Regions from separate parts of the Mucilaginibacter ximonensis genome, predicted to be linked through region 1. Evidence: riboswitches for the same ligand, from Rfam matches in the RefSeq annotation. Region 1 holds a riboswitch; the other holds the start of a gene.
The links. Region 1 has a riboswitch for cobalamin ahead of metE (5-methyltetrahydropteroyltriglutamate--homocysteine S-methyltransferase). Riboswitches for the same ligand answer to the same signal wherever they lie in the genome.

Region 1 (4,431 bases):
TATTAAAACTTTCCCGGAAGCTCAGCGCTCCCAATATCTTCTCATTAATGGTTGATGGTGTAAAATTATATAAATAAAAGCTGCGGGCAATAGCACCCGCACTTTTATACGTTAAATAACAGCTTCAATGTTTATTTGTTCGCGTGCCTGGCGGGCAGCCTCAACCATGTTTTCTAGAGCAGCTTTGGTCTCTGGCCATTTGCGGGTTTTTAAGCCGCAGTCAGGATTTACCCACAGGTTTTGCGCCGGCAGCAAGCTGGCAGCTTTAGTTAATAATGATACCATTTCTGCTGTTGAAGGTACGCGTGGGGAGTGGATGTCATAAACACCCGGCCCAATTTCATTTGGATACTCAAAGTGGGCAAAGGCCTGCAGCAGTTCCATTTGCGAGCGCGAAGTTTCAATAGTAATCACGTCGGCATCCATAGCGGCAATATGTTCTATAATGTCGTTAAACTCGCTATAGCACATGTGGGTATGTACCTGGGTTTTATCTTCGACGCCACCAGCGGTTATACGGAAGGCTTTTACTGCCCAATCCAAATAATGCGGGCGTTTGGCCTTACGCAACGGCAAACCTTCGCGAATAGCTGCTTCGTCAATTTGAATGATACCTATGCCGGCCTGCTCCAAAGCAACCACTTCGTCGCGTATAGCCAGGGCTATCTGGTTGGTGGTAACCTCTCGCGGCTGGTCGTCGCGTACAAATGACCATTGCAAAATAGTAACCGGTCCGGTGAGCATACCCTTCATCGGTTTATAGGTTTGGGCGGCGGCAAATTTGCTCCAGCGTACGGTCATATCCGCAGGGCGGCTAACATCGCCATAAATAACCGGTGGCTTTACGCAGCGGCTGCCGTAGCTTTGTACCCATCCGTTTTTGGTAAACAAAAAGCCATCTAATTGCTCGCCGAAATACTCTACCATGTCGTTGCGCTCAAACTCGCCATGAACCAGCACGTCCAAACCAATTTCTTCCTGCCAGCGGATAGACTCAACAGTTGCCTGCTCAATGGCTTGCTCATATTGCTCAAGGGTTAGGTCGCCTTTTTTGAATTTGGCGCGCAGCTGGCGGATATCGTCAGTTTGAGGGAAAGAGCCGATGGTAGTTGTAGGGAAAGCCTGCAGCTGAAAACGCTCACGGTGCAATTGTTGACGAACAGGGAACGCGCTCTTGCGGGCAGCGTCGGCCTCGGTGATAGCAGCAACACGGTCTTTAACAGCCTGTTTATGTACTTTCAACGATGTACGACGGCTTGCTATTGCTTGTTTATTGGCATCTAAAAGCACATTATTGTTTCCTTCTGCAATTTGTTTAAGCTCTGCAACCTCATTCAGCTTTTGCTTGGCAAAAGCCATCCAGTTTTTAATTTCCGGATCGATGACGGTCTCCAGATCCAGGTCTATAGGGCTGTGCAATAGCGAGCATGAAGGCGCAATAATTACACGGTCGGCACCCAGTTTCTCAACCGCTTTATTAATGTGCCGGAGCGATCTCTCGTAGTCGTTTTTCCAAACATTACGCCCATCAACCACACCTATTGACAGCTGAAGAGTTTCCGGGCTTAAAGCCAGTACTTCATCTAGTTGTTCAGGTGCACGCACCAAATCAACATGTAACGCGGCAATCGGCAGGTTCAGCGCTAACGGTGCATTATCAAGCAGGGCTTCAAAATAAGTAGCCACTAATAATTTCACGCCGCCAATTGCGCCGCCAATAGCGCGGTAGGCGTATTCAAACGCTTCTTTGTCTTTTTTTGATAAATCGAGTGTCAGGTACGGCTCGTCCAGTTGCATCCAGGTTGCACCTTGTTGTTTCAGGCGATTGATGATCTCTATATAAACCGGTACCAGGTTTTTAATCAGGTCAATACGTTCAAAGCCTTCTTCTTTTTCTTTACCCGATAGCAGATAAGTTACCGGGCCAATCAATACGGGTTTAGCTTTTGCGCCCAGGATTTGTTGGGCTGCTGTATATTCATCAAATATTTTTTCTGAGCGTATTTTGAATTGTTGGTTAGCTGCAAATTCAGGAACTATGTAATGATAGTTGGTGTCGAGCCATTTGGTCATTTCCATGGCGGTAATATCCAGTCCGTCTCTTTGGTATCCACGAGCCATCGCAAAATAAAGGTCGGTTTCTGTATTACCCTCCACTTCAGTTACGGGCATATAGCGCTGTGGAATAACACCAAGTGATAAGCTCATGTCCAACACATGGTCATAAAAGCTGTAGTCATTACAAGGTATCAGGTCAATGCCGGCGTCCAGTTGAGTCTGCCAGTTTTCGTCTCTGATCGCGTTTGCTGCCTGGTTTAGTTCATCCAGGTTGATTTTGCCTGCCCAATAATTTTCGCAGGCTTTTTTAAGTTGTCGTTGGCTGCCAATGCGCGGGTAGCCCAGGTTTTGCGTTAACATTTTTTGATGGTTTAAAAATTGATAACCATTTATCACAAAAAGGCAGATATCCTGACTTGTAACATCGCTGCCATCCTTCCCATCCGCTGGCCGGCGTAACGGTGGACATTATTGGCAGAGACTTTTTTGCGTTACTTACAGTTGCGCGACAGTCCATGATTCACACATGGTTCCCTTTTAATCCATCTGCCAGTTGGCAGATGAAACCTTTTGCAATAACCGATCAGTTAAATAATATAATAGTCTAAAATTCTGCTCAAATCTATAAATCAAAGATTAATAAGCTTTATTTTAATATTAATTCGGTTTAAAAATCTAAATTTATTTACTATTTAAGATGTTTAATCTTTTTAATTTGATTAAAATTGTTAGCAAAAGAAAATTATTCTATGGAAGAATTAGATAACACCGATATCCATCTCTTAAAGTTATTGGGCGATGATTCGAATATGACGATGAAAGAGCTGGCCGCAAAAGTTAACCTTTCGCCGTCTCCGGTTTTTGAACGGGTTAAGCGGTTGGAAAGCAATGGGTACATTAAAAAATATATAGCCCTGCTTGATGCCGAAAAATTGAATCATGGTTTGATTATTTTCTGTAGTATAAGGTTAAAGCAGCATGACAAAAGCATAGGGATGGAATTTGTACAGGATATTATGAAAATAAAGGAGGTGGTAGAATGTTACAACGTTTCCGGCGATTACGACTTTTTGCTCAAGGTATATGCGCGGGATATGAAGCACTACCAGGATTTTGTATTTAACAAATTAGGTTCGGTAAAAAGTATTGGCAGTACACATAGCACCTTTGTGATGTCTGAAAATAAAAACAGCCATAACGTCAATTTGTAATCTTTCGGTTTTGTTAATATCGTGTTCGCTTTGTGCCTGCATGAGCATAAATTACCGGTGTGACCTTAATTATAATAATACGATCTTTACGTTATGACTTATGCAGATTACAACAACTTATTCCAGCAAATACTGGATAGCGAACATCCGCATGCTCCATACGATGCTGCAGATTACCTGCATTATACGCGGCTTAACCAGACGCGCATGAGGCGGTGGGACAGACAACTGACCCTGAACAATCAGCTTGTTGATGCCTTAAAGAAACTTGATCAAAAACAACACTGGATTATTATTACCGAGCCTTGGTGTGGCGATGCAGCGCATATTCTTCCGTTTTTGATGCAACTGGCTGCATGTAACCCGCTTATTTCTTATGATATTCAGTTGCGGGATAGTCCGCCATTTTTAATAGAATCTTATTTAACCAACGGTGCCAAAAGCATACCCAAACTGATTGTAAGGGATGAACATGGCGCTGATATTTTTAACTGGGGCCCGCGGCCAAAGCCGGCGCAGCAGTTAAGGGATACCCTGAAGGCTGCAGATGCCAGTTATGATGTGATCAATAACGCGCTGCAACAATGGTATAATCAGGACAAAGGGGTATCACTTTGCGAAGAATTATTGACGCGCTACTATACCCTATGAATAAGTTTAAAGCGTTGCTAACGCGTAAAAATTTAGGAAACGCAGTGTTTTTAATTATCTGCGTTGTAATAGTCGTTAGTCCGGCAGCAAAGGCATTATTAATCAGGGCGATGATGTATATCGGGCTCATGCGGCCGCCCACTCAAAGTACGGCCTCGTATAGCGCACCTGCCATACCGGCAAAGTTGTTCCTTAAATCTTCAACAGACAGCTTAATCACGATGGAGAAGCTTAAAGGTAAAATAGTGATTATAAACTTTTGGGCCACATGGTGCCCTCCATGCCGTGCCGAAATGCTGGCGTTGGCAGAGCTTTACAAACACTATCAAAAAGATCCGGGGATTGTGATATTGCCGGTTGATGTAGATGGAGACCTGGCGCGGTCAAAACATTTTATGGAGACTTATCAATATTATTTGCCCGTTTATAAGCTAGCCGCCGATTTACCTGCTCAGTTAAATTTTGAAAGTATCCCCACAACTATTGTTCTCGATAGTAAAAGCCGTATTGC
Region 2 (4,431 bases), on a different contig from region 1:
GTAATCTTTTTAGTTTCAGTTAATGTATTTAAATCAATTACCGATAAAGTGTTTGTCGGTGGATTTGGGTATAACAAACCACCAGAGTTAGCCACATACAATTTACCGTTCGAAATAGCCATTTGTTCCGGATCATCGCCTACAGTAATGGTTTTGGTGATGGTTAACGATGCGGTGTCGATCACCGATACAGTGCCGTTATAAGAAGTCACAAAAGCGTAGTTTCTATTAAAAACGACACTACGTGGCTGGTTAAGTGTTATTTTTTTGATCTGTTTAGCCGTTTTGGCTTGTGTAATGTAAATGGCGTTCGAGTTATTTACAACTATGTACATTTTAGTGCCATAAATGCCCAAGTCGTTACCTGTATCGCCTAACTGAGCTGTGTTAGCTGCTGAGAATTGATCGGCTACTAAGGTTTTGCTGCTGTAATCGTAATAAGTAAGGGTACTATTGTTATGCCCAACACCACCCTGGTTTAGTACATACATACCCGCCCTTTGCGCAGTAGGTTTATCGGTTGTTGGAGCTACTTTATCTTTATGGCACGAAGCTAATAAGGCTGCGCCTGCCAATGCAATAAAGAAAGAATGTAGTTTAAACTGTTTCATAGTTATTTGTTTATGTTAAATGGATATTTGAAATGAAAATCTGTATGAACGCCCCGGCATTGGGTAGCTTTGTATTACCACATAGCTCTTGTCAAAAAGATTATTAACCTCGGCAGACAAGACGACTGGAAAATGCACAAATGAAGTTTTATAAATCACAGACGCGTCGCCAACTGAGTATGGCGGCATATAATCTCCGTCAGGGCCGTTGCTATTGATATTATTGTTATTGTAATACCTTGATGAAATAGCGGTCAGGTTATAATAAACACCTATCGGTCCCTTACTTACCCCGGCATTAAGGGCTACGGTATTTTTAGGGATGTAAGGTAACTGGTTAAGATAATTCTCATCAGTAGCGGGGCCTGTTACATTGAGCGCCTGCTGATATGAATAGTTTACGCTGACACTTAAACGATACCCCTTTCCGGGTAATATAGCGGTCTTGGTTCCCACATCTAAGCCTTTAATATCTACTTTGCCAAAATTTTGCGTCGAGCCGTTATAAAGCGTGGGTATGTAAACTATTTTGTTAGTAACATGATTAAAATAAGCGTCGCTGCTTATCGACAAAAAATCAAATACACCACCTAAACTTTTAGAGTACGAAAAACCGGCGTCATATTGCTGTGCAGATTCTGGTTTCAGGTTTTTATTGGGCGAATACCCGTAGTACAGATCGTTAAATGTCGGGTTTCTGAAACTTGATTTATAATATGCCTTTAATTGCAGATTCTGGTCGGCAACGGGCTTATAGGTAGCCATTAATGTCGGCGACAGCAGATGCTTGTCCGGGAACGCCGTTTTTCTTTCTACACTTTCATAAGTGTTGGTATACAATAAGCTTCCCTGCAGTAATAACTGACCCCAAGTAAAATCAGATGCCAGCGCGGTGAGTAAGGTCGCACGTGTTGGATTTGAAAATTGTGGTATATCGGCAACCAGATTGTTTACTGAAAGGTCTGTCGGTAAAGACACCTCCCAGTTACTTGAAATTTTATAAGCCAAAACTGCCGACTGATAATATTCCCGTTGTGTAAAATGCTGATCGAGCACCTGAGAGGTACCTGACAGGTGCAGATCTAAATAGTGTAGCTTGTTGTTCGCGAATTTTGAGTTTAGTAACAAACGCAATCCACCTGACCATTTTTGTTCATAAGATCCTTGTATAAACAAGTCGCGGTTCCAGACATGTTGACTTGTTGACGGAGGCACGCTATCTATTAAGGCCCCCGGCAGCCCTCTGTCTGAGTTATAGTAATTGATATGTAAGTTAAAATTGGCACCGTTATTGGCCCAGTAAAGTGCACCGTCTAATTGTTGTGTATTCACCTGAGTATTGATACGGGTGCCGGCCTCCAAAACGCCATTATCATTGTGTCGATAATTGTACTGGCCGTTGGCGTCTATTAAATAACTATTTACTACGAATGACCAATTATTAGTTAAACGTTGCTGCCATTGTAAATAGGGCTGAAACAAACCAAAACTACCAGCTTTTACGCCTGCAGTTATTTTATAAGGTGTTGTCCCGGTAAGTAAAGGCTTAATGGTTTTGATAGCTAATACGCTTGATGCGGTAAAAGCCTTAGCAGTTTGGCAAATATCAGGTGGCTGACCATTATACAAGGTAATCTCCTGTATATTATTCAAATTTAACTTTCCAAGATCGATCTGACCGTTTTCAGCATCGGTTATCTGTATGCCATCAAATAATACAGCTGTATGATTAGCGCCCAGGCCTCGAACGGAAATGGTTTTAAGTCCTCCTATCCCACCGTAATCTTTAATGCTTACGCCGGAAAGATCCCGAACAGCATCGGCAACATTAAAAGCGCTGTAGTGAATAAAATCAGTTAATGTTACTGTTTGTGATGGGCCCACGGCCGGAATGCCGGGTAGCGGGTTAGTGTTGATATTAACCTGTTTAATTTTTTTAGTTGTATCACTCTGGGCCGATACAGAAATTGGAAAAGCGAGGCAAGCCAATACAGCAAAATATCCAGCCCGGAGGTGTTGGTATCTAAAACTAAACCGTAAGACTTTCTTCATGCCTGTGCTAATCAACTACAGCAACACGATAAAAAATGGAACAGAAACACGCTAGCTATCCAGGTGAGTATCTCTAATCCAAGCTTCAATCCGCGAAAGCTGTGAACAACGTATAGTGCTCTGGCAGGTCTTCTGACTTACTCCCCTTTGTCCTGTCTTCCCATCTGTCGGTCGGCAAATAGTGACTAATTGAATGGACTTGGTTATGGAGCTTACAGCTGCGGGACAGTTACAGATTTACACTGTATTCCCTTTTAATTCTTGATCGATATGATGGTCGGCAAGAAACCTAAAGCGTTGCAAAAGTATAATAACCACCGCTAATAGCAAAGCTTTATAGCGTTTAATTTCATTTAAATAAAAACCACCTATACAATATGCTGTTAATAATGAAGAACATAAACGTTAAATTATGACAGAAAATACTTTATATCCGGTTAAACGATATGCTGCAGAAGCAGAGCCGGCAGATATAAATTTAAACTGGCCCGAACGCTATATCTCGATAGCAGTAGGCGTTAAAATGGCATTATCAGGACTGGGTCATTTATTTTCAAGTCCGCTTACCAGCATTTTAAAGCTAGGCGCAGGCGGATATTTACTCAATCGGGGTGTTACGGGTCATTGCGAAATTTATTCTAAAATTGGCAAGAACACACAGGAACCTATCGACATTACCATTCGCTCGGCTTTTACCATCAACAAACCGCGGGCGGCCGTTTATAATTTTTGGCGACAATTAGATAATCTCCCATTATTTATGAATCACCTTGAAAGCGTAGAAGTGATAGACGACACACGCTCGCACTGGGTAATGAAATTACCTACCGGCGTTGGCAATATCAGCTGGGATGCAGAGATTGTGGCCGACAAACCGGGAGAAATGATTGGCTGGAGTTCTTTACCTGATTCTGTTATCGATAATGCCGGCAAAGTATTTTTTCGAGATGCGTTGGACGGCAAAGGAACCGTGGTTGATGTATTGATTACCTATCAGCCGCCGGCAGGTGGCGTTGGTGCAAGTATCGCTAGTTTACTGAATCCTTTTTTTAAAAATATTGTAGATAATGATATCCGTAATTTTAAACAATATATGGATTTGGAGAACTCATTAAAACCAATCGCCAAAAACGGGCACGATCATAAATCGCCGTCAAAAAAACACGTAGCCGAAAAGCATTAAATTCAATTTAAATATTGGCAAAAAGCCTCATCCGGATAACCAGATGAGGCTTTTTAATTTGATTGTTGCTACAATTATTCTGTCTTCAGTCCGTATTTATCGGCGAATTTTTTGTACAATTCTTTATGCAGGTTATCCAGGTTAACATTTCTGCCTTGAATAAATTCTTGCTCAACATTAAGGGTTATCATATCCAATGCGTCGCCTGTTGAAATGAACAGATTGGCATCTTTGCCGGTCTCTAAAGTACCGGTAGTTTTGTCAATACCCAGTATCCTGGCATTATTCAAAGTGATCATGCTCAAGGCTTGCTCCTTAGTTAAACCATAACCAACTGCCTGACCGGCCTCAAAAGGTAAATTACGCTGACGCCAAAAACCAATGCCTGTTAATCCATATTCAACACCGGCATCCTGCAAAATCTTCGGTAATTTATAAGGCAGGTACACATCGTCTTCGTCGCGGGCTGGTAAGGTCTGCGTTTCGCGTATAATTACTGGTACGTTGTTTTGTTTTAACAGGTTGGTAACCAGGTATGATTCTTTTCCACCTACAATTACCGCCTTAATGCCTAATTTATTGGCG

Region 2: linked by a shared signal. The riboswitch ahead of ACFS5N_RS03715 (TonB-dependent receptor) and the one ahead of metE (5-methyltetrahydropteroyltriglutamate--homocysteine S-methyltransferase) in region 1 are both predicted to bind cobalamin.

Annotation. Positions count from the first base shown of each region.
Region 1 covers NZ_JBHUPD010000003.1:613,701-618,131, forward strand. Annotated here, with positions in the region: gene metE (5-methyltetrahydropteroyltriglutamate--homocysteine S-methyltransferase) at 112-2,418, opposite strand; cobalamin riboswitch at 2,442-2,644, opposite strand; gene ACFS5N_RS16775 (Lrp/AsnC family transcriptional regulator) at 2,808-3,269, shown strand; gene ACFS5N_RS16780 (thioredoxin family protein) at 3,363-3,920, shown strand; gene ACFS5N_RS16785 (TlpA family protein disulfide reductase) at 3,917-4,431, shown strand, end outside.
Region 2 covers NZ_JBHUPD010000001.1:817,626-822,056, reverse strand. Annotated here, with positions in the region: gene ACFS5N_RS03720 (YncE family protein) at 1-611, opposite strand, end outside; gene ACFS5N_RS03715 (TonB-dependent receptor) at 627-2,663, opposite strand; cobalamin riboswitch at 2,769-2,972, opposite strand; gene ACFS5N_RS03710 (SRPBCC family protein) at 3,076-3,846, shown strand; gene ACFS5N_RS03705 (amidohydrolase family protein) at 3,921-4,431, opposite strand, start outside.